Regions from separate parts of the Spirillospora sp. CA-108201 genome, predicted to be linked through region 2. Evidence: riboswitches for the same ligand, from Rfam matches in the RefSeq annotation. Region 2 holds a riboswitch; each other region holds the start of a gene.

Region 1 (6,676 bases), 3.3 Mb from region 2:
GTGCGCCGCAGCAGCAGCAGGCGCCCGACCCCTACCAGCAGCAGCCGCAGCAGCAGCAGTACGGCGCCCCGCAAGACCAGTACGGCGCTCCACAGGACCAGTACGGCGCTCCGCAAGACCAGTACGGGGCCCCGCAGGACCAGTACGGGGCGCCGCAGCCCGGCCCGGCCGACCACCAGTACGGGCAGCCGCAGCACGGCCAGCCCCAGTACGGCCAGCCGCAGCACGGGGGGCAGCCGCAGCACGGAGGGCAGCCGCAGCACGGAGGGCAGCCGCAGCACGGAGGCCAGCCGCAGCACGGAGGCCAGCCGCCGCTGCCGCCGCACGGCCGCGAGGCGACACTGCTGCCGCACGAGCACAACCAGGGCCAGCAGCGCCCGCCCGCGCCCGACAGCACGGCGTTCATGTGCCCGTACTGCGAGGCGGTGCTGGCCAACCCGGGCGCCGCGCAGTGCGACTCGTGCCTGCGCCCGCTGCCGCAGAAGGGCACGCCCGTCCTGCGCGTCCAGTTCCCCACGGGCGAGCTCAAGGTCTCGGTCGGCCAGCACCTGGTGCTCGGCCGGGACGTGGGCCAGTCGCCGGTGGCGGCCACGTTCACGCAGTACGACAACGTGTCGCGGCGCCACTCGACGGTGTGGCTCGACCCGTCCGGGACGGCGTGGGTGCGCGACGAAGGCTCCACCAACGGGACGTTCGTCAACGGCGAGCGGCTCCCCCGCGGCGTGGACGCCCCCCTCCGCGACGGCGACCAGCTCCGCCTGGCCGCCGACGTCACGGGCACCGTCCAGCTGAGCTGACCGGCACACGTCGAAAGAGGCGGCCCCGCGGTTCCGAGAACCGCGGGGCCGCCTCTTTCGGCTTCGGCGCTCAGCCGGCGCGCTTGGTGCGGGCGCGCGTGCGCTCGCGCTCCTTGGCGTCCAGGACGACCTTGCGGATGCGGACGGCGGTCGGGGTGACCTCGACGCACTCGTCCTCGCGGCAGAACTCCAGGGCCTCCTCCAGCGACAGGCGGCGGGGCGGGGTGAGCCGCTCCAGCTCGTCGCCGGTGGACGACCGCATGTTCGTGAGCTTCTTCTCCTTGGTGATGTTGACGTCCATGTCGTCGGAACGGGAGTTCTCGCCGACGATCATGCCCTCGTACACCTCGGTGGTCGGGCCGACGAAGAACGTCCCGCGCTCCTGGAGGTTGGTGATCGCGAAGGCCGTGGCGGCGCCGGACCGGTCGGCGACGAGCGAGCCGGACGGGCGGGTGCGCAGCTCGCCGAACCAGGGCTCGTAGTCCTCGAAGACGTGGTGCGCCATGCCGGTGCCCCGCGTCTCCGTCATGAACTCGGTACGGAAGCCGATCAGGCCGCGGGCCGGGACGAGGAACTCCATCCGGATCCAGCCCGTGCCGTGGTTCGTCATGTGCTCCATGCGGCCCTTGCGGACCGCCATCAGCTGCGTGACGGCGCCGAGGTACTCCTCGGGGATGTCGACGGTGAGCCGCTCGACCGGCTCGTGCTTCTTGCCGTCGATGTCGCGCGTGACGACCTGCGGCTTGCCGACGGTGAGCTCGTAGCCCTCGCGGCGCATGTTCTCCACCAGGATCGCCAGGGCCAGCTCGCCGCGGCCCTGCACCTCCCAGGCGTCGGGACGCTCGGTCGGCAGCACCCGGATCGACACGTTGCCGACGAGCTCGCGGTCGAGCCGGTCCTTGACCATCCGGGCGGTGACCTTGGTGCCCTTCTCGCGGCCGGCCATCGGCCCGGTGTTGGTGCCGATCGTCATGGAGATCGCCGGCTCGTCCACCGTGATCAGCGGCAGCGGGCGCGGGTCGTCGGGGTCGGCGATGGTGTCGCCGATCATGATGTCGGGGATCCCGGCGATGGCGATGATGTCACCGGGACCGGCCTCGTCCGCGGGCTTGCGGGTGAGCGCCTCCGTCATCATCAGCTCGGTGATCTTCACCCGGTCGACGCTGCCGTCGTGGCGGCACCAGGCGACCTGCTGGCCCTTCTTGATGGTGCCGGCGTGCACCCGGCACAGCGCGATCCGGCCGAGGTAGCTGGAGGCGTCCAGGTTCGTCACGTGCGCCTGGAGCGGGGCGTCGGGGTCGTAGGACGGAGCGGGGATCGTCTCGGTGATGACCTTGAACAGCGGCTCCAGGTCCTCGCTGCCCGGCATGGCGCCGTCGGCCGGCTTGTCGAGCGAGGCCCGCCCGGCGCGCCCCGACGCGAACACGATCGGGAAGTCGATCTGGTCCTCGTCGGCGTCGAGGTCCATGAACAGCTCGTAGGTCTCGTCCACGACCTCGTCGATGCGCGCGTCGGGACGGTCGGTCTTGTTCACGACCAGGATCACGGGCAGCCGCGCGGCGAGCGCCTTGCGCAGCACGAACCGGGTCTGCGGGAGCGGGCCCTCGCTGGCGTCCACCAGCAGGACGACGCCGTCCACCATGGACAGGCCGCGCTCGACCTCGCCGCCGAAGTCGGCGTGCCCCGGGGTGTCGATGATGTTGATGGTCAGCCCGTTGTGCAGGACCGCGGTGTTCTTCGCGAGGATCGTGATCCCCTTCTCGCGCTCCAGGTCGTTGGAGTCGAGCACCCGGTCGTCGACGTCCTGGTTCTCGCGGAAGGCGCCGGACTGCCAGAGCATGGCGTCGACCAGCGTCGTCTTGCCATGGTCGACGTGGGCGACGATCGCGACGTTACGGAGGTCGTCGCGCGTGGAGATGGGCATGCGGGTTCGCCTTGCGTGAGAGTTCGGGAGTCGCCGCAGACGTGCGGCCGTATCCATTCTACTTGGCCGTGCGTACCACCCACTCCGAGTCGTTCGTCCCCTCCGTCACACGAACCTCGATTGGCCAACTTTGCGCATCCTTTGTAATCTGCCCGAGATCCGGTCGTCCGAGGCCCCACCCCCCGGGGCTGCGGCCGGAACGCCGAATCTCCCGCGGGGAGAACCGGGGACCCACGTCCTCCGGGGTGAATCGACTCACACGTCGTAGGGCGACTCCTGGCCCGAACCCGTCAGCTAACCCGGTAGGCGTACGAGGAGAGGAGAGCACCGGCTTGGCTCCGGATCCCCATCGGCGGCGTCGCGTCCTGCCCACCGCCACCGCCACCCTGCTCCTGATAGGCCTCGGCGCCACCGCGCCGGACCTCGCCCACGCCGCCCAGCCGTTCCGGCCCGCCTCCGCGCCCGCCGCGCCGAGCCCCACGCCGACGACGGAGAAGGGCCTGCGCAAGAGCCTCGACGCGCTGAACGAAGAGGCCGAGATCCTCACGGAGAAGTTCAACAAGGCCCGCGTGGAGTTCACCAAGGCCCGCAAGGCCGAGCGGGACGCCACCAAGGAGGCCGAGCGGCTGCGCGCCCTCGCCGAGCCCGCCCGCCAGAAGCTCGGCAGCCTCGCCGCCGCGAACTACATGGCCGGCGGCCCCGACGTCCTCTTCGGCTCCGGCACGTCCGCCGAAGGGCTGTCCGACCGCGCCTACCTCGCGCAGAGCCAGGCCACCGCCGTCCTCGCCCTGAAGAAGCAGATCGACCAGGCCGACGCCGCGGAGCGCACCGCGAAGGCGAGGACCGCGCAGGTCAAGAAGACCTGGGACGACGCCAAGAAGACGCGCGAGGCCGCCAAGACCAAGGTCTCCGAGGTGATGAAGCGCCTCGACAAGCTGACCACCACCCACGCCAGCGACCCGCGCACCGGCCTCAGCGCCACCGTGAAGGGCTCGGGCCTGCCCGCGAAGATGGCCCGCAAGGCGCTCACCAAGCTCGGCTCCCCGTACGTGTGGGCCGCCGCCGGACCGAGCAGCTTCGACTGCTCCGGCCTCGTCGTCTGGGCCTACGGCCAGGTCGGCAAGCCCGGCCTCCCCCACTACACCGGCGACCTGTTCGCCATGGGCACGAAGGTCTCCCGCGGCGCACTCCGCTCCGGCGACCTGGTGTACTTCGGCGGCAACCTGCACCACATGGGCATCTACCTGGGCGACGGCAAGTACCTCCACGCCCCCCAGACCGGCGACGTGGTCAAAATCTCCAAACTCTCCGACCGCTCCGACTACGCAGGCGCGAACCGTATTTCTTAGCTTCTTTCTCCTCCTTCGGGCCTGGCGGCCCTCCCGCAACCATCTTGGTCACAGAGTCTGGCAGGGTCGCCGGGATGGCCGTTGACCAGCCGATACGCCGGTTACCCGCCAAGGGGCGTCGGGGGATGACGGGCGAGATCTTGGGGAGTTGGCTCCCTCTCTGGCTCCCGTGGGCTCCCCTGTGCCGGGTCCTAGGGGGCTGTTCGCCCCCTAGGTCTGGTGGTGCTCGACCTGCTGACGAGTGAACCGCCGAATGCCTGGAAGGTGCCGAACCTAGACAAGGCGCAGGGCCCGTACATCACCCTGGAAATGTACGGGCCGTGTCTCTGCGCCCTTCTAGAGAGCTTCAATAGCTGGGGTTACTGATTTGCAGGTGGGTGTGGGCGAGGAGGCTGTTGAGCAGTGCGGGCCGGTGCTGGATGCGTTTCAGGCGGGTCTTGATCAGCTGCATGAGCTGGTCGATGGTGTGCTTGGTGAGGTTGGCCAGGGACCGTTTCAGGTGTGACCACACGCCCTCGACGGGGTTGAGTTCAGGAGCATGGGGCGGCAGGTGGAAGACGGTGAGCCAGTCCCGGGCGGCCAGGTAGCGGCGCATCCGGGCCGAGCGGTGGGTGTTGAGGTTGTCCCACACGACGACGATCGGCCCGCCGAGTTGCTGGTGAGCGGCATCCAGTAATCGGATGTAGTCGCCCTCGTCGAATCCCTTCCTCTCGTGTTTTCGGCCGCGGTAGGCGTGTGCGCGGTAGATCAGCCGGGGATGCTCGCCGGGCTTGATCGCCACGAGCGCGGCCAGCGAGATCCGGTGGGTGCCGCGGGCGGTGACGCGCACCACCGGTGTGCGTCCGCGTCGTCCCCAGGTGGTGCCTTTGGGCGGCCTCAGCCCCTGGCCGGCTTCGTCTTCGAAGCAGATCCAGGCGCCCAGGTCCGCCGCGGTGCTTCCACCGTCGGCCACACCTCCGCCCGCCACCGGTCAACCCGCTGCTCGTCGCGCTCGGCCGCACGGCGGGTCGGCGTCTGCACGCTCCACCCGATCCGGTGCAGCAGCACGTCCACTCCGGCCGGTGTGTAGGAGACCGAGAACAGATCCCAGATCACCTCGGCGATCCGCGCGAGTGTCCACCGCTGGTCTTCGGTCCAGCCGTGCGCGGCCGGGCCGAGATCCAACGCCTCCTCCAGGAGATTCACCTGGTCATCGGTCAGTTTGCATTTCGCGCCGCCGGCTCCCTTGGACGCCAGCGCCGCCGTACCGCCGCTCTGCCAGGCCCGCCGCCACCGGTTCACCGACATCCGCGACACACGGAACCGCCGCCCGATCTGCGCATCTGACAGCCCCACCTCGAACAGCCGGGCCGCCTCCAGCCGCAGCGCCTCCCGCCGCGCCCGCTCCACAGCGGTCAACCCGCCGCCCTCGCCATACCGCATCCACCAAGGGAAACCCGCCCACACCCGACAGGCCAGTCACCACCAAGACACAGTCGGTAACCCTAACTATTGAAGCTCTCTAGCTGTTTCGGGTCGCCCGTTCTTGGGTGAGGATATCGGTGACCTCGGCGATTTGTGTTCGTGGGAAGTGCACTTGTGCCCACGTCGATAGAGACGCACCGTCTTCGTCTGCGGTGATGTAGACGTATGAGTCCCATGCGTCGGGCATCGTCCACCGGTTAAGGCGTTCCCGGAATACCGGATTGGTCCCCACGAGCGACAGGAAAGCGCACGCGTCGGCCTTGGGCATTTTGAGCCACGCTTGCCCGGTGTAGAAATGCGCGTGCCTGCGTCGGCCGGTGCAGGTCTCCCATGCGGCTGCGGGCAAGATAGATTCGCCGAGGTCCTGGCAACAGCCAGCCGTGCGGAGCCTGATTGCCCACAGCGCGCGAATGAGTGGGATCATTTCGGTGTCTATCGAGACCCGGTCGCCTTCGGGCGTAGCCAGTTGCTCGGAGGGGTGCACGTTCGCTAACAAAGACATTCGGTTGCCTCCGACAGATGTCGCCGCACAACTTTCTGAACGGCCGGGTCATTGGCTGGGTCTGGAATCCAGTAGACGCACTGTTGCAAGTACCATTCACTGATCCATACGCGATGCCACCCCCCGGCCCATATCTGCGGCGCTAGTCCGTCTCGCTTCTTCATTGCTTCGAGAGGGCCGCCCGCTTCGACGTAGCGGACGATCAGGTTGGCTAGCGCGTCGGTGTTGAGTGGCTTTGGCGTGTCCTCCCAGGATGCGAGATCGAGTAGACCGGGCCCGGTGAATGCGCGTGCCCAATCGAGCACGTACAAGCCTCGCGGTCCTCTGTGTATCGACGTCGGATGAAACTCGCTGTGGCACATCCCGAACGGCGGAACGGCTGCATCACGAGACCGCCGCCGTGCAACCTTCACGAGTGCCTCTAGCGATTCCCGGATGTCGTCGGTGTCGCTCCATCTGCCGAACCTATGCAGGGTGGTCAATGACGCGAGGGCATCTTTCGGGAGTGCGGCAAGGCGCGCTCGCGATAGACGGGGAAGTGCGCCTTTCGGCGGGCATGCGTGCACCCCGACGGCGACGCGTGCGCCTACCTCTAGTGGCGGGTCTTCCTCGGGATGCTCGCCCAGATCTTGCAAAAGCA
Region 2 (6,676 bases):
GGCGGCTCGCCGAACTGTACGCCGACCCCGGGCCGCCGTCCGAGGACGTCCTGCGGGAGATGGCCCGGCTCGTCGAGGCGGCGGGCGGACGGGAGTGGGCCGCCGCCGCGGCCGGCCGCCGCGTCGCCGCGGCCGGGCGCCACCTCGACGACTCGGGCATGGACGCCCCCGTGGCCGCCGAGTTCCGCGACATCGCGCTGTTCGTCACCTCCCGGGACCACTGACCCCGCCGCGCGGCGAGAAGGGAAGCGCTGCATGACCACCACCGAAGTGCCCGGACCCACCGACGCGCCCGGACTCACCGGCGCGGCCGCCGCCGCGGCGGCGGCCGCCCGCGACCACCTGATCGGCCTCCAGGCGCCCGAGGGCTGGTGGAAGGCCGAGCTGGAGACCAACGTCACCATGGACGCCGAGGACCTGCTGCTCCGCCAGTTCCTCGGCATCCGCTCCGACGCCGACACCAAGGACGCGGCGCGCTGGATCCGATCCCGGCAGCGGGACGACGGCACGTGGGCGAACTTCCACGGCGGCCCCGCCGACCTGTCCACGACGATCGAGGCGTACGTCGCGCTGCGGTTCGCCGGCGACCCGGTGGACGCCGGGCACATGCGCGAGGCGGCCGCCTACGTGCGGGAGGCGGGCGGGATCGAGGGCAGCCGCGTGTTCACCCGCATCTGGCTCGCGCTGTTCGGGCAGTGGTCCTGGGACGACCTGCCGGTCATGCCGCCGGAGCTGATGTTCCTGCCGAGCCGCGTCCCGCTGAACGTCTACGACTGGGCGTGCTGGGCGCGGCAGACGATCGTCCCGCTGACGGTCCTCGGCTCGCTGCGTCCGGTCCGGGCGCTGCCGTTCGACCTGCCCGAACTGCGCCGCGGCGTCATGCCGGCCAAGGACGCCCGGGGCTGGGGAGCCGCGTTCAACGCCCTCGACCGGGTCCTGCACGTGTACGAGCGGCGGCCGGTGCGCCCGCTGCGCCGGGCGGCGCTGCGCCGGGCCGCCGACTGGATCATCGCCCGGCAGGAGGCCGACGGCTGCTGGGGCGGGATCCAGCCGCCGTGGGTGTACTCGCTGATGGCGCTGCACGAGCTCGGCTACGGCCTCGACCATCCGGTCGTCCGGCGCGGGCTGGACGGGCTCGAACGCTTCACGATCCGGGACGGGAACGGACGCCGCCTTGAGGCGTGCCAGTCGCCCGTCTGGGACACGGTGCTCGCCGTGAACGCGCTCGCCGACGCGGGCGTGGCCGCCGACCACCCCTCCCTGCTGCGGGCGGCCGAATGGATCGTCGGCGAGGAGGTCCGCGGGCCGGGGGACTGGGCGGTGAAGCGGCCGGGCGTCCCGCCGGGCGGCTGGGCGTTCGAGTTCGACAACGACGTCTACCCCGACACCGACGACACCGCCGAGGCGATCCTGGCGCTGCGCAGGGTCGGCCTCCCGGAGGCGGAGGAGCCGATCAGGCGGGCCGTCCGATGGCTGGAGGGGATGGCGTCGCGCGACGGCGGCTTCGGCGCCTTCGACGCCGACAACACCCGCGAGCTGTGCACCAAACTGCCCTTCTGCGACTTCGGCGCCGTCATCGACCCGCCGTCCGCCGACGTCACCGCCCATGTCGTCGAGGCGCTGTCGAAGGAGGGCCTCGCGGAGTCGGCCATGGTCAGGCGCGCCGTCGTGTGGCTGCTCCGGGCGCAGGAGGCGGACGGCTCGTGGTTCGGGCGCTGGGGGGCGAACCACGTCTACGGGACGGGCGGCGTGGTGCCCGCGCTCGTCGCGGCCGGGGTCGGTCCCGGCAAGCCCGCCGTCCGGCGCGCCGTGGTCTGGCTGGAGGACCACCAGAACCCCGACGGGGGCTGGGGCGAGGACCTGCGCTCCTACGACGACCCCGCGTGGGTCGGGCGGGGGGAGTCCACCCCGTCGCAGACGGCCTGGGCGCTGCTGGCGCTGCTCGCCGCGGGCGAGCGCACCCCGGCCGTGGAGGCCGGCGTGCGGTGGCTCGTCGACCACCAGCGGCCGGACGGCACCTGGGACGAGGACCACTTCACCGGCACCGGCTTCCCCGGCGACTTCTACATCAACTACCACCTGTACCGGCTGGTGTTCCCCGTCAGCGCCCTCGGCCGCTACCTGGACGGCGCGGCATGAGGCGGGCGCGCGGTCCTGCGGAGACCACCGAGTCCACCCTGCACAAGGAGGTCCGGACACCATGAGCATGCCGCTCCGCCAGAGCCTTCGCATCGGCGGCTACATCCTGCGCAACAAGCTGCGCCGCCGGGAGAAGTTCCCGCTCATCGTCGAGCTGGAGCCCCTGTTCGCCTGCAACCTCGCCTGCGCCGGCTGCGGGAAGATCCAGCACCCGCACGACGTGCTGAAGAGGCGCATGCCGGTCGAGCAGGCCCTCGCCGCCATCGAGGAGTGCGGCGCGCCGATGGTCTCCATCGCGGGCGGCGAGCCGCTCATGCACCCGCAGATCGACGAGCTGGTGAACGAGCTCGTCAGGCGCAAGAAGTTCGTCTTCCTGTGCACGAACGCGCTGCTCATCCCGAAGAAGCTCGACAGGTTCACGCCGTCGCCGTACTTCGCGTGGGCGGTGCACATCGACGGGCTGCGGGAACGCCACGACGAGTCCGTCTGCAAGGAGGGCGTGTTCGACGACGCCGTCGCCGCCATCGAGGAGTGCCGGCGGCGGGGGTTCCGCGTCACGACCAACACGACGATCTTCAACACGGACACGCCGCAGACCGTCATCGACGTCCTGAACTACCTCAACGACGACCTCGGGGTCGACGAGATGATGATCTCGCCCGGCTACGCCTACGACAAGGCGCCCGACCAGGAGCACTTCCTCGGCGTCCAGGAGACGCGGGAGCTCTTCCGCAAGGCGTTCGGGGACGGCAACCGCAAGCGGTGGCGCTTCAACCACTCGCCCCTGTTCCTGGACTTCCTGGAAGGCAAGGTCGACTTCCCCTGCACGGCCTGGGCGATCCCGTCCTACTCCCTCTTCGGCTGGCAGCGTCCCTGCTACCTGATGTCGGACGGCTACGCGCAGACCTACCAGGAACTCCTGGACGAGACCGACTGGGACTCCTACGGACGAGGCCGCGACTCCCGGTGCGCCAACTGCATGGCCCACTGCGGCTACGAGCCCACGGCGGTCTTCTCGACCCTCGGTTCCCTGAAGGAGTCGCTGCGGGCCGTCCGATCGGTCTGATCCCGTCCCGCCTCACGACCCGTTCTGCCCGGCACCGGCGATCCGCCGGTGCCGGGCGTCTTTCAGGGGCGGCCTACTTGAGGGACGTCGGGCGGTACGCCTTGTACTCGTCGCCCGAGGAAAGCCCGTAGTCGAGCGTCCGGTGGTCGGTTCCGTACCGGCCGCGCTGCTCGTAGGCCCAGTACGACGAGTGCTTCTTGTCGGCCCACTTCTCGAAGATGACGACGTGCCGGGTGGTGTTGCTGCCGAGGGCGTCCATGACGAGGTCGCCCTTCTTCAACTCGGACATCTTGATGCGCTCGGTGTACCGCGACGAGGTGAGGCCCACGGTGTTCGGCCCGGGCTTGGGCAGCCCCAGCGCCATGGACACGAATCCCGAGCAGTCGGTGCGGTAGCCGTTGTGCGTGCTGGTCTGGCTGTAGGGGACCCGCTCGCCGGTGTGCGGATGCCAGGTCCTGGCCCGCGCGATGACCTTGGACCGCTCGTCCGACTTGGATTCCGCGGCCTGCTTCTTGGGCTTGCTCTTCGTCGACGGCGCGGCCTTCACCGGCGCCATGTAGTCCTTCTGGACCTGGACCTGCGCTCTGGTCTGCTCCTGCGGCGCGGCCTGCTGCGGCGCGGTCCGCTGCTGCGGCACGGTCTGGACGGCGGCGACCGTCTCGGTGGACGCGTGCTGCAAGGCCGTCGGCACGGCCGCCGTCACGCCGAAGACGGCGAGACCCGTCAGCGTGACCGTGGCCCAGGGGGTCGGTCGCAGAACGCGCGACCACTTGCCGTGCTCGCCTTTCGGTTGCTTGCCTTTCACAGGGGGGCTCCTTGCTTCCATGTGCCGCCTACCGGGTTAGCTGACGGGTTCGGACGTGGAAGTCGCCCTACGGCCTGAGCAGGCCGATTCACCCCAGTGCGGGTTGGGTCCCCGGCTCCGCGCCATGGCGGACTCGGCGGGTGCCGCTGGGGGACAGCGGCGCTGACGATGTGGGACCCGATCGACGTCGCGTCTCGGGCCTTGTCGCGGGGTGGGAACCCCGCCCCACCATGTGGGACAAAACGCCTGGAAGACGTCTTGAAGGGGCAAAGTTACTGAAATCGTAAAGAAACGGCAAGGTCACGCATCTCGATTTCCGCAGCTCAGTGCCCTGTCGGCCGTCGTGCGAGCCGCCGGTGCGGGGCGTCCGGTCGGCGAACGAGACTCGATCCGTCACTAGACGGAGAAGAAACCTCCAGTTATTATCCGGAGGAGAATCCTTCATTTACCGGGAGGTGGGCTCCATGACCGCCATCACGGCGCGGACCGCGTCCGGCCCGTACGCGGGCGCCCCGAACCGGCGCTGGGCGGCGCTGGTCGTCATCGCCGTCGCGCAGCTGATGATCGCCCTCGACGCCACGATCGTGAACATCGCGCTGCCGACGGCTCAGCACGCGCTCGGCTTCGGCGACGCCGACCGGCAGTGGATGATCACCGCCTACACCCTGTCCTTCGCCGGGCTGCTCCTGCTCGGCGGCCGGATCGCCGACCTGGTCGGGCGGCGCCGCAGCTTCCTGGCCGGGCTGGCCGGGTTCGCGGTCGCCTCGATGATCGCCGGGGCCGCGCCGGGCTTCGGGGTCCTCGTGGTCGGGCGCGCCCTCCAGGGGGCGTTCGCCGCGCTGCTCGCGCCCACGGCCCTGTCCCTGCTGGCCGTCACCTTCACCGAACCCAAGGAGCGCGCGAAGGCGTTCGGCGTGTACGGCGCCGTGGCGAGCAGCGGCGCCGCCGTCGGGCTGCTGCTCGGCGGCGCGCTGACCCAGTACGCCGACTGGCGCTGGTGCCTCTACGTCAACGTGGCGATCGCCGCCGCCGCGTCGGTGGCGGGACGGATCGTCCTGCCGGCGCCGCCGGGCTTCCCCGGGTCGCGCCTCGACTGGATCTCGGCCGTCCTCGTCACCGGCGGCCTGGCGGCCGTCGTGTACGGCGCCGGCCAGGCCGCCCCGCACGGCTGGGACGCCTGGCAGACCCTCGCGCCCCTCGCGATCGGCGTCCTGGCGCTCGCCCTGTTCGTCGCGCGCCAGGCCGGGCACGGCGCGCCGCTGCTGCCGCTGCGGATCCTCGCCGACCGCGACCGGGCCGGCGCCTACCTCGCGGTGGCCACCGCGGTCGTCGGCGCCTTCGGGGTCTTCCTCACGCTCACCTACTACCTCCAGGTGGTGGCGCACTTCTCGCCGATGCGCACCGGGCTGGCGTTCCTGCCGATGGCCGTCGCGAACTCCGCGAGCGGCTACCTGGTCGGCGCCGTGCTCATCCGGCGGGTGCCCGCCCGGCTGCTGATCGCCGGCGGCCTGCTCACGGCCGCGGCCGGGCTGGCCGTCCTGACCCGGCTCGACGCGGGCAGCGGCTACGCCACCGCCGTCGTCCCGGTCGAGGTCCTGCTCGGGCTCGGCATGGGCGCCGCGTTCCCGCCGGCGTTCTCGCTGGCGACCGCGGGCGTCTCCCCGCGCGAGGCCGGGGTCGCCGCCGCCGTCGTCAACGCCGCGTCCCAGATGGGCGGCTCGATCGGGACCGCCGTCGTCAACACCGTCGCGATCGGCGCGACGGCGGGCTACCTGCGCGAGCACGGCCCGGGCGGCTCACGGGTGACCGCCCTCGTGCACGGCTACACCACCGGTGCGACCGTCTCGGCCCTGGCCCTGACCGCCGTCGCCGCCCTGGTGATCTTCCTGATCCGCACCCCCGCCCCCTCGGACACCGCCGCCGGGCGCGCCTCCCGATGACCGCGACGGCCGACCACGCCGGCATTGCCAAGGAAGCCGCGTCAGCGGGCCGGGCGCCGCTCGGGCCCCACCCCGGCGGGCCGGCCGCCTTCCGGGACGCCGCGGCGTCGTCCTGAACCCGGCTTCCGGTGCCTCACCGCCCGCCTCGCCCCCGGCGGCCGCCCGAACCGACGAGCGCACAGCCCGACGCCGGTGGCGTGGAGGCCCTGGCCCATGAGGCGGGACCTCGACGCCACCGGCGGGGGCGAACTCGGATCGGGGCGGGTCAGAGGCCCAGTTCGGTGGCGGCCAGGGCCGTTCCCTCGACGCGGGCGGCTATCTTCGCGAAGGCCGTGTCGCGGGACGTGGAGGTGTCGTCGGCGAACGGGGAGAAGCCGCAGTCGTCGCAGGTGCCGAGGCGGTCGACCGGCAGGTGGCGGGCGGCGGCGAGGACGCGGTCGCGGATCTGCTCGGGCGTCTCGACGCGCGGGTCGATGGGGTCGACGACGCCGACGAAGACGCGGGCGTCCGAGGGCAGGTGCCCGGCGACGATGGCCAGGATCCGGTCGGGGTCGGGCTCGCTGGCCAGTTGGAGGTAGAAGTTGCCGGCCCTGAGCTCGAAGAGCTTGGGCAGCAGCCCCGCGTAGTCGACGTCGAGGCTGTGGGTGGAGTCGAGGTCGCCGCCCGGGCACACGTGCACCCCGATCCGGGCGCGCTCGTCGGCGGAGAAGCGCTCCAGGACCCGGT
Region 3 (6,676 bases), 800 kb from region 2:
GACGTTCCCCAGCTATGCGCTGTTCAGTCTCATCCAACTACCGCATCGGTGCGTCATGTTCCCGCTACGCCCCAAGCGAACGAGGGGCTTTCCGCAGGTCGGTCAAGGCGCGGGCCGAGAGTGCCGAATGTGGGTGGAGTTTCCACCCGCGGGCCCTGTGTACCTCACGGCGGACACGCCGAACCGCAGCGACGCTACGCCACAAGCGAACGGCTCTTCGCATCGATCCGGCGGGCTGTGAATCCGCCCCCGAAGGCGCGGCGGTGACGAACGGCGAAGGGCTCGCTCTGCGAGCGACTCACGGCGCGAACGTCGAACGGCCCGCCTCGCGAACGAAGACGGGCCGCCGGCGGTGCGGGCGGGTCAGTTGGCCGCCTCGTACTGCTCGATCACGTGAGCCGGGATGCGGCCGCGCTCATTGACCTTGATGCCGTTGTTCTTGGCCCAGGCGCGGATCTCGGCACTGCGCTCGCGGCTGGACGCGCCGCGCTGCCGCCGGCGGCGGTTGACCGTGCCCGCCTTGCGCGACTTCTCGACGAACGGCTGCAGCGATTCCCGCAGCTTCGTCGCGTTGGCGCCACTGAGGTCGATCTCGTAGGAGGCGCCGTCGATCGAGAACGCTACGGTCTCGTCCGCCTCGCCACCGTCGAGGTCGTCGACGAGAAGCACTTGAACCTTCTGTGCCATGGGGACAGACCTTTCAGCTTGAGCAAACTCCAATCGAGTGCCAAAGATATACCTAGAACTTCGCGGATGACAATTCCAGCATCCACCGTGAACCGGCTCTCACACGAAGTCGCCTTCCTGCCCGTGACCGGCTGTAATCAGCCTCATCGTTTCGGGTGGGCGCGACCCCTCGGACGACACCTGGATCCGGTCCCGGTGTCCATGAATTTCCAAGCTCCGGCGACGCGCCCGGGTTTTCAGGCGTGACCGGTGTCACGGCCTGGCGGCCTGACCTGCACTTGCGTACGCGCATTGGTCCGGCGGCCCCGGCCGCGCGGCGATTAACCCTCCGTATCGCCACTAAGCGCGCCCGCAGCGTAATACGCAGCCGACCCCGGCGCCTGATCAACGCCCGGACCGGGGGATGTCGACGAATAACGGCGGAGGGTCCGGCATCGAAATCTGTTGCCGGGGCCGGGCGCGAGTAGTCCGCGCCCAGCTCAGGACGCCGATGGGTCACGGCCGACCGCGATCGCTGCAAATCGGGAGATTTGGACACAATCCCACCGCCTGCCCCAGTTCTTCGACCCGGCGCCCGAGTCTGGAGCAGGGCCGGCCTCCGACTCCACGCCGCTCGTCGGCATGCCGCGCGAAAGGTCCGTTCCTAGTGCGGGAGCATGCCATCCGAAGTAAGTCCACGGCCGCCGACAAGCGGCCGCGTTCTGGTCACAGCAACAGCATCGGAGGGAACTGTCAAAGCGGAGGCGACGTCCGGGACGCGACAGATCCCACCGGTTTCAGGACCGTAACCGGAACGAGCGGGCATATGCCGTCGACACCCTGGACGTCCGGAAACAGGTGACCATCTCGACGAAAACATGTATGGCGCATGCGAGTGGACCGGGGCACGCGTCCGCCCGCGCACCCGAGTGCGCGGTATCGGACGGGTGTTATCGGACCCCCGCGAGCACCTCCCGGCGCGGCGGAGAGTGCCTCAGAAGGCCGAGGATTCGGGCCGCGGGCGTTTTACCACGAGCGTCCCGGCGAGCCTGTCGTGAACGGCCTGGCGGCGAACGCCCTCGAACACGGCCCCGGCGTTCACGACCCAGAAGATGCTCGCGAGCACGCCGAGAACCGGAATCGGACGGAGCCCGATCGGCACCGAATAGACGGCGGCCCGCAGGACGCAGTGCAGGACGTCAGGACGCACGGTCGCGCCCGTCGTCACCGCCTCCGGCTCGGCCGCGGTCTCCTCGGGCCTGGGAGCCGCCACGGGCACGAATCCGGGCACGGAGACGGGGAAAGCCGACACGCCGCCGAGCCCGGCGCCCCCGTCCGCTCCCCCAGCTCCCCGTGGCGCCGCTTCAGGCGCCTCCTGAGCCGTCGCCGCGACCACTTCGATGCCCGCGACGCGCTTGCCCAGCGTCCGGCCCCAGAGGGCCAGCTGGATCGCTTCGTACAGCAGCATGCATCCGGCCACGGCGGTCGGAGCGATGACGTCCGCCGTGTGCCCGGATACCAGTTCACGGACGGCGAGAACGACGGGCACGCCCACGACGAGCGTGTCCACGACGCGCGCCAGGAGCCTCTGCCCCGGCTCGGCGAGCGGTGCCGCCATCGTTGCCTTAGCCCGCGTACTCGGAGTACTCGGAATCGTCATATCCGACCCGCTCGTCTATGACGAGCGTGCCGGCAAAGCGATCGTGCAGCGACTGATGCAGAGGCTGGTCCCAGATGGCCCACAGGTAGGCCATCAGCGCACCGGCCCAGACCAGCACCATCCCGTAGGCGGCGTAGTCCCACACCATCACGGCCAAGACGAGGAAGAAGAAGACGCCGAGCTGGTAGCCGACGTGGGTGATCCCGGCACGCCAGACAGCCTGCGTCGTGGTGATGGGGCTGCCCGCGGGCCTCGCCTGTACGACACCCAAGCCCAGGACGCGCTTCCCCAGCGTCCGTCCCCACATGGACAGCTGCACGGCCTCGTAGATGAACGGCAACACGGACAGGACGCAGAAGAGGGTGAAGATAATGGGCCAGTTCCACACACCCCCCTCGTCCTCCGTCTTGCTGCCGGGCTTGCCCAGGCCGAAAGCGCCGATCGTCACCGGCAGGACGAGGGCGAACCCGAAGACCGCGACGAGCGCGTTGTCGATGATGCGCGCACCCGCACGACGGTGGATCGGCGCCAGGACCGGGTCACCGCCGTCGTCGTAGGAGCCGTAGTCGTCGTAGGCGGGCTGCTGGTTCCACTGCTGCTGTTGCGTCTGCCATTGCTGCTGGGGCTGCTGGTCCCAGTGCTGCTGGGACGGCTGCTGCTGTGGTTGCTGCCACTGAGAACCTTGGTACGGAGGCGGCGGGCCGTAGGAACCCGGCCCCTGCTGGGGCCGGTAAGGCCGCCCGCCGTGGGGGGAATCGCTCATTTGGGTCAGTCCTCCAGGCGAAGCAACATCCGGGTGTTGCCCAAGGTATTGGGCTTGACCCGATCGAGGTCCAAGAACTCTGCCACGCCTTCGTCGTAGGAGCGGAGAAGTTCCTCGTACACCTCTGGCGCCACCGGAGTCCCCAGGATCTGCTGGAAGCCGTGGCGGGCGAAGAACTCCACCTCGAAGGTAAGGCAGAACACCCTTCGCACGCCGAGTTCACGCGCGTTCTCCAGGAGGCGGGTCACGATCCGGTGCCCGATCCCCCGTCCGCCGCACCCCTTGTCCACGGCGACAGAACGGACCTCCGCGAGGTCCTCCCACATGACGTGGAGGGCGCCGCAGCCGACGAGCGGCCCGGGCGTCCCGTGCTGGATGTCCTCGGCGACCCAGAACTCCTGGACGTCCTCGTAGAGCTTGACCGTCGACTTCTTCAGCAGGCGCCGCCCCGACCCGGCGTACAGGTCGACGAGCCTGCGGATCTCCTGGACGTCGGCGGTGCGAGCCCGCCGGATCACGACTTCCACAAACAGGCGAGATTATCGAACGCCGCGGACCGTCCGGGAGACGCCCTCCGCCGGCGGGCGCCGAGCACCGCGCGCAAGTGACTAGATAAAAGCGACTAGGCACTCGCGGGGACGGCGGAAAAGTGAGGCAGAACACAGGAGGCGAGGCGCGACCCGTCCGGCGTTTCGCTCGTTCACCGCGCCGCGCGACCTGCGAATTCGCATGTTCTGGTTGGCATCCAATGCGGGGTCCGTTAGTGTCCATCGCTGACGTCGGCCCACCGCGAGGACGGGGGCCGCACCGCCGAGTCCCACGGGTCGCAACCAGCTGCCCGAGGAGCCGGGGACCCACTTTCGGAGCGTTTCGGGGGATCGCCCTGAGCGTCCGAACGCGAGGGGTGAATCCGCATTCGCGGGCGATCGGTTCGCTCGCGGGCGCGGACGGGCTGCTCCGGCCCGAACCCGTCAGCCGACCCGGTGGGCGGCTGAGGAGAGGAGTATTCGTGAAGCGATCGCGGCATGCTTCCCTTTCACACTTCCGTGGGCGCGCGGTCATCGTGGTCGGCGCGCTCGCCGTCGTCTCGGCCGCCCCGCACGCGATCGCCCCGCAAACGATCGCCGTCGCGCACGCCGACCCCGAGCCCTCCGCCAAGGAGCTGCGGACCAAGGCGCTCAAGCTCGCCGACCAGCTGGAGCAGCTCACCGAGCAGTACAACGGGCTGAAGGTCCGGCTCGCGCAGTCGCAGCGCGCCGCCAAGGTCGCCACGGAGAACGCCAAGCGCCAGGAGAAGACGCTGGAGGCGCTGCGCCAGAAGGTCGGTTCCCTCGCGGCGACGAGCTACATGCAGGGCGGATCCGACCCCGCGGTGTCGTTCGTCGCCTCCCAGGACCCGCAGTCCATCCTCGACCAGGCCGCGACGCTCCACTACTTCGCCAAGCAGGACAGCACCCAGGTGCTCGGGCTGATGCAGGCCATGCAGTCCGCGCAGCGGGCCCGCAAGTCGGCCGAGGCCCGCGCCAAGCAGGTGAAGGACCTGAAGACGCAGCTCGACTCGCAGCGCACGAAGGTCACCGACGCCTACGAGAAGATCCGCGGCAAGCTCGTCGACAAGGACCCGAGCCAGCTCGCCAAGCTCCCCGTCATCGGCACCGGCAAGGCCGCGCAGGCGCTCCGGTACGCGATGAGCAAGATCGGCCGGCCGTACGTGTGGGGCGCCGCCGGCCCGACCACCTTCGACTGCTCCGGCCTCACGATGTGGGCCTACAAGCAGGTGGGCATCAACCTGCCGCACTACACCGGCAGCCAGTGGAACGCCGGCACGCACGTGTCGCGCGGCGACCTGCAGCCGGGCGACCTCGTCTTCTTCTACTCCGACCTGCACCACATGGGGATCTACGTCGGCGGCGGCAAGATGCTGCACGCCCCGCACACCGGTGACGTCGTGAAGATCGCTTCCATGGGCGGACGCCCCTTCGCCGGCGGCGTCCGAGTCGCCTAACCCCTTCCCCGCCGATCCCCCTCACACTCGCCGCCCGCGCCGCTCGGCCCGTCGGACGGGTCGAGTTCGTGGTGGGCGGGGTGGCCCGTCGCGTCGATCGAGCCCGTCGCACCGTTCGGCATGAGGTGCTGGTCGATCGCGGGGCGCGCTGACCGTGAGCGTCGCGGGGGTGGGCTTACCGGAGGCCGGGCGGGGCTGTCAGGACCGAAAGCCGTCCGCGGCGACGCCTTCTGCAGGGACCTACCTGCCAGGGCGCGGGCGCCGCCGCTGCGGGGTCGGACGGAATTCGGACGTGCCGCCGTTTCTCCGGATGACGCTCGCCGTCCCCTGGCGAGCGTCGGGGGTGCATCGCTAGATGAGCTGCCTCCGGGCCGCCCACACCACGGCCTCGATAGGGGTGTTGACCTCCAGCCGGTCGCAGATCGTCCGCAGCCGGCGCCGCAAGGTCCGAGCGCTCAGTTCCAGCTTGCGTGCCGCCACATCGGCGGTGACACCGCTGGCGATCTGGGCGAGCAAGCGGATCTCTTCCTCGCTCAGCCCGTAATCGTCGGTGCCACGACGTGCGAGTGTGGCTGTTTCCACTCCGTCCTCCCTCGTCCGTGGTGATGACCGCGGGGATGCAGCCGTCCGCTGCACAGGCACGGGTTGGGCCTCGATCTGTACGCGCGTTGGGTTGCCGGGTCCGGACCCTTCCGGACTTAGATCATCGGATTCCTCTTCTGTCTCGCGTGCTTGGCCGGAGGTGGCCGCATGGCCGATTGCGGGGGTGTACGGGGGAACTCCGGGTGACGATTCACTCGTTGGCCTGCCGAAGGAGACGGGATGTGATCGCCAGCCATCCACCCGTCCCCCCTCGCCGAACCCACCGGTCCTCGCGCTGAACGAAGATCGTGAATCGTTTCAAGCTACGCTTCGGCTCGGAACGCTAGGCGGCCGGATCCGGCCCGTCAAGCGCCGGTCAAGAGCGCTGCGTGCCCGATCGCTCACCATGTGTGACCGTGCATTCGGCGCCCCGCCATGCCAAACTCCACTACCTGGGAAAACGCCCATGGAGCGGGACGAGGAGCGAGTTGCCACAGACCAGTATTCGTGAGGTCGCGAGGCGTGCTGGGGTCTCAGTTGGGACCGTTTCGAATGTCCTAAACCGGCCAGATCTCGTGGCCGAAGCTACCCGTGACCGCGTCCGCGCGGCGATCGAGGAGCTCGGATTCGTCCGCAACGCGTCCGCGCGGCGGCTCCGCACGGGCCCCGAACGGACCGCGGGCGAGTTCGGCGATCAGCCGCGCCGGGCGTTCGGCGTCCTCGTCGAGGACCTCGCCAACCCGTACGCGACCGACGTCGCGCGGGGCGCCGAGGCCGCGCTCAACGCGGCGGGCCACGACGCCCTGTGGCTGTCCAGCGACCATTCCGCCGACAAGGAGCGCCGCCTGCTGGCGCTGCTCGCCGACCAGAACGCCGCCGGGGTCCTCGTCATCCCGGTGGGGATCGGCCCCCGCGACATCTCCCGGCTGCGCGCCGCGGGCATGAGCGTGGTGCTGATCGACCGGGACGCCTCCGACGCGTGCTCCGCCCAGGTCGACCA

The links. Region 2 has a riboswitch for cyclic di-AMP ahead of ACQEU6_RS36635 (NlpC/P60 family protein). Riboswitches for the same ligand answer to the same signal wherever they lie in the genome.
Region 1: linked by a shared signal. The riboswitch ahead of ACQEU6_RS21075 (C40 family peptidase) and the one ahead of ACQEU6_RS36635 (NlpC/P60 family protein) in region 2 are both predicted to bind cyclic di-AMP.
Region 3: linked by a shared signal. The riboswitch ahead of ACQEU6_RS32800 (C40 family peptidase) and the one ahead of ACQEU6_RS36635 (NlpC/P60 family protein) in region 2 are both predicted to bind cyclic di-AMP.

What each region holds. Positions count from the first base shown of each region.
Region 1 covers NZ_JBNJNE010000001.1:4,347,925-4,354,600, forward strand. Annotated here, with positions in the region: gene ACQEU6_RS21060 (hypothetical protein) at 1-353, opposite strand, end outside; gene ACQEU6_RS21065 (FHA domain-containing protein) at 405-797, shown strand; gene typA (translational GTPase TypA) at 868-2,721, opposite strand; cyclic di-AMP (ydaO/yuaA leader) riboswitch at 2,912-3,046, shown strand; gene ACQEU6_RS21075 (C40 family peptidase) at 3,054-4,070, shown strand; gene ACQEU6_RS21080 (transposase) at 4,417-5,037, opposite strand; gene ACQEU6_RS21085 (winged helix-turn-helix domain-containing protein) at 4,947-5,492, opposite strand; gene ACQEU6_RS21090 (hypothetical protein) at 5,572-6,018, opposite strand; gene ACQEU6_RS21095 (phosphotransferase) at 6,024-6,676, opposite strand, start outside.
Region 2 covers NZ_JBNJNE010000001.1:7,626,418-7,633,093, forward strand. Annotated here, with positions in the region: gene ACQEU6_RS36620 (polyprenyl synthetase family protein) at 1-224, shown strand, start outside; gene shc (squalene--hopene cyclase) at 256-2,139, shown strand; gene hpnH (adenosyl-hopene transferase HpnH) at 2,201-3,205, shown strand; gene ACQEU6_RS36635 (NlpC/P60 family protein) at 3,279-4,010, opposite strand; cyclic di-AMP (ydaO/yuaA leader) riboswitch at 4,021-4,159, opposite strand; gene ACQEU6_RS36640 (MFS transporter) at 4,475-5,950, shown strand; gene ACQEU6_RS36645 (cobalamin-independent methionine synthase II family protein) at 6,216-6,676, opposite strand, start outside.
Region 3 covers NZ_JBNJNE010000001.1:6,828,618-6,835,293, reverse strand. Annotated here, with positions in the region: gene ACQEU6_RS32820 (histone-like nucleoid-structuring protein Lsr2) at 364-687, opposite strand; gene ACQEU6_RS32815 (RDD family protein) at 1,661-2,284, opposite strand; gene ACQEU6_RS32810 (RDD family protein) at 2,292-3,089, opposite strand; gene ACQEU6_RS32805 (amino-acid N-acetyltransferase) at 3,095-3,616, opposite strand; cyclic di-AMP (ydaO/yuaA leader) riboswitch at 3,888-4,095, shown strand; gene ACQEU6_RS32800 (C40 family peptidase) at 4,099-5,094, shown strand; gene ACQEU6_RS32795 (LuxR family transcriptional regulator) at 5,446-5,676, opposite strand; gene ACQEU6_RS32790 (LacI family DNA-binding transcriptional regulator) at 6,066-6,676, shown strand, end outside.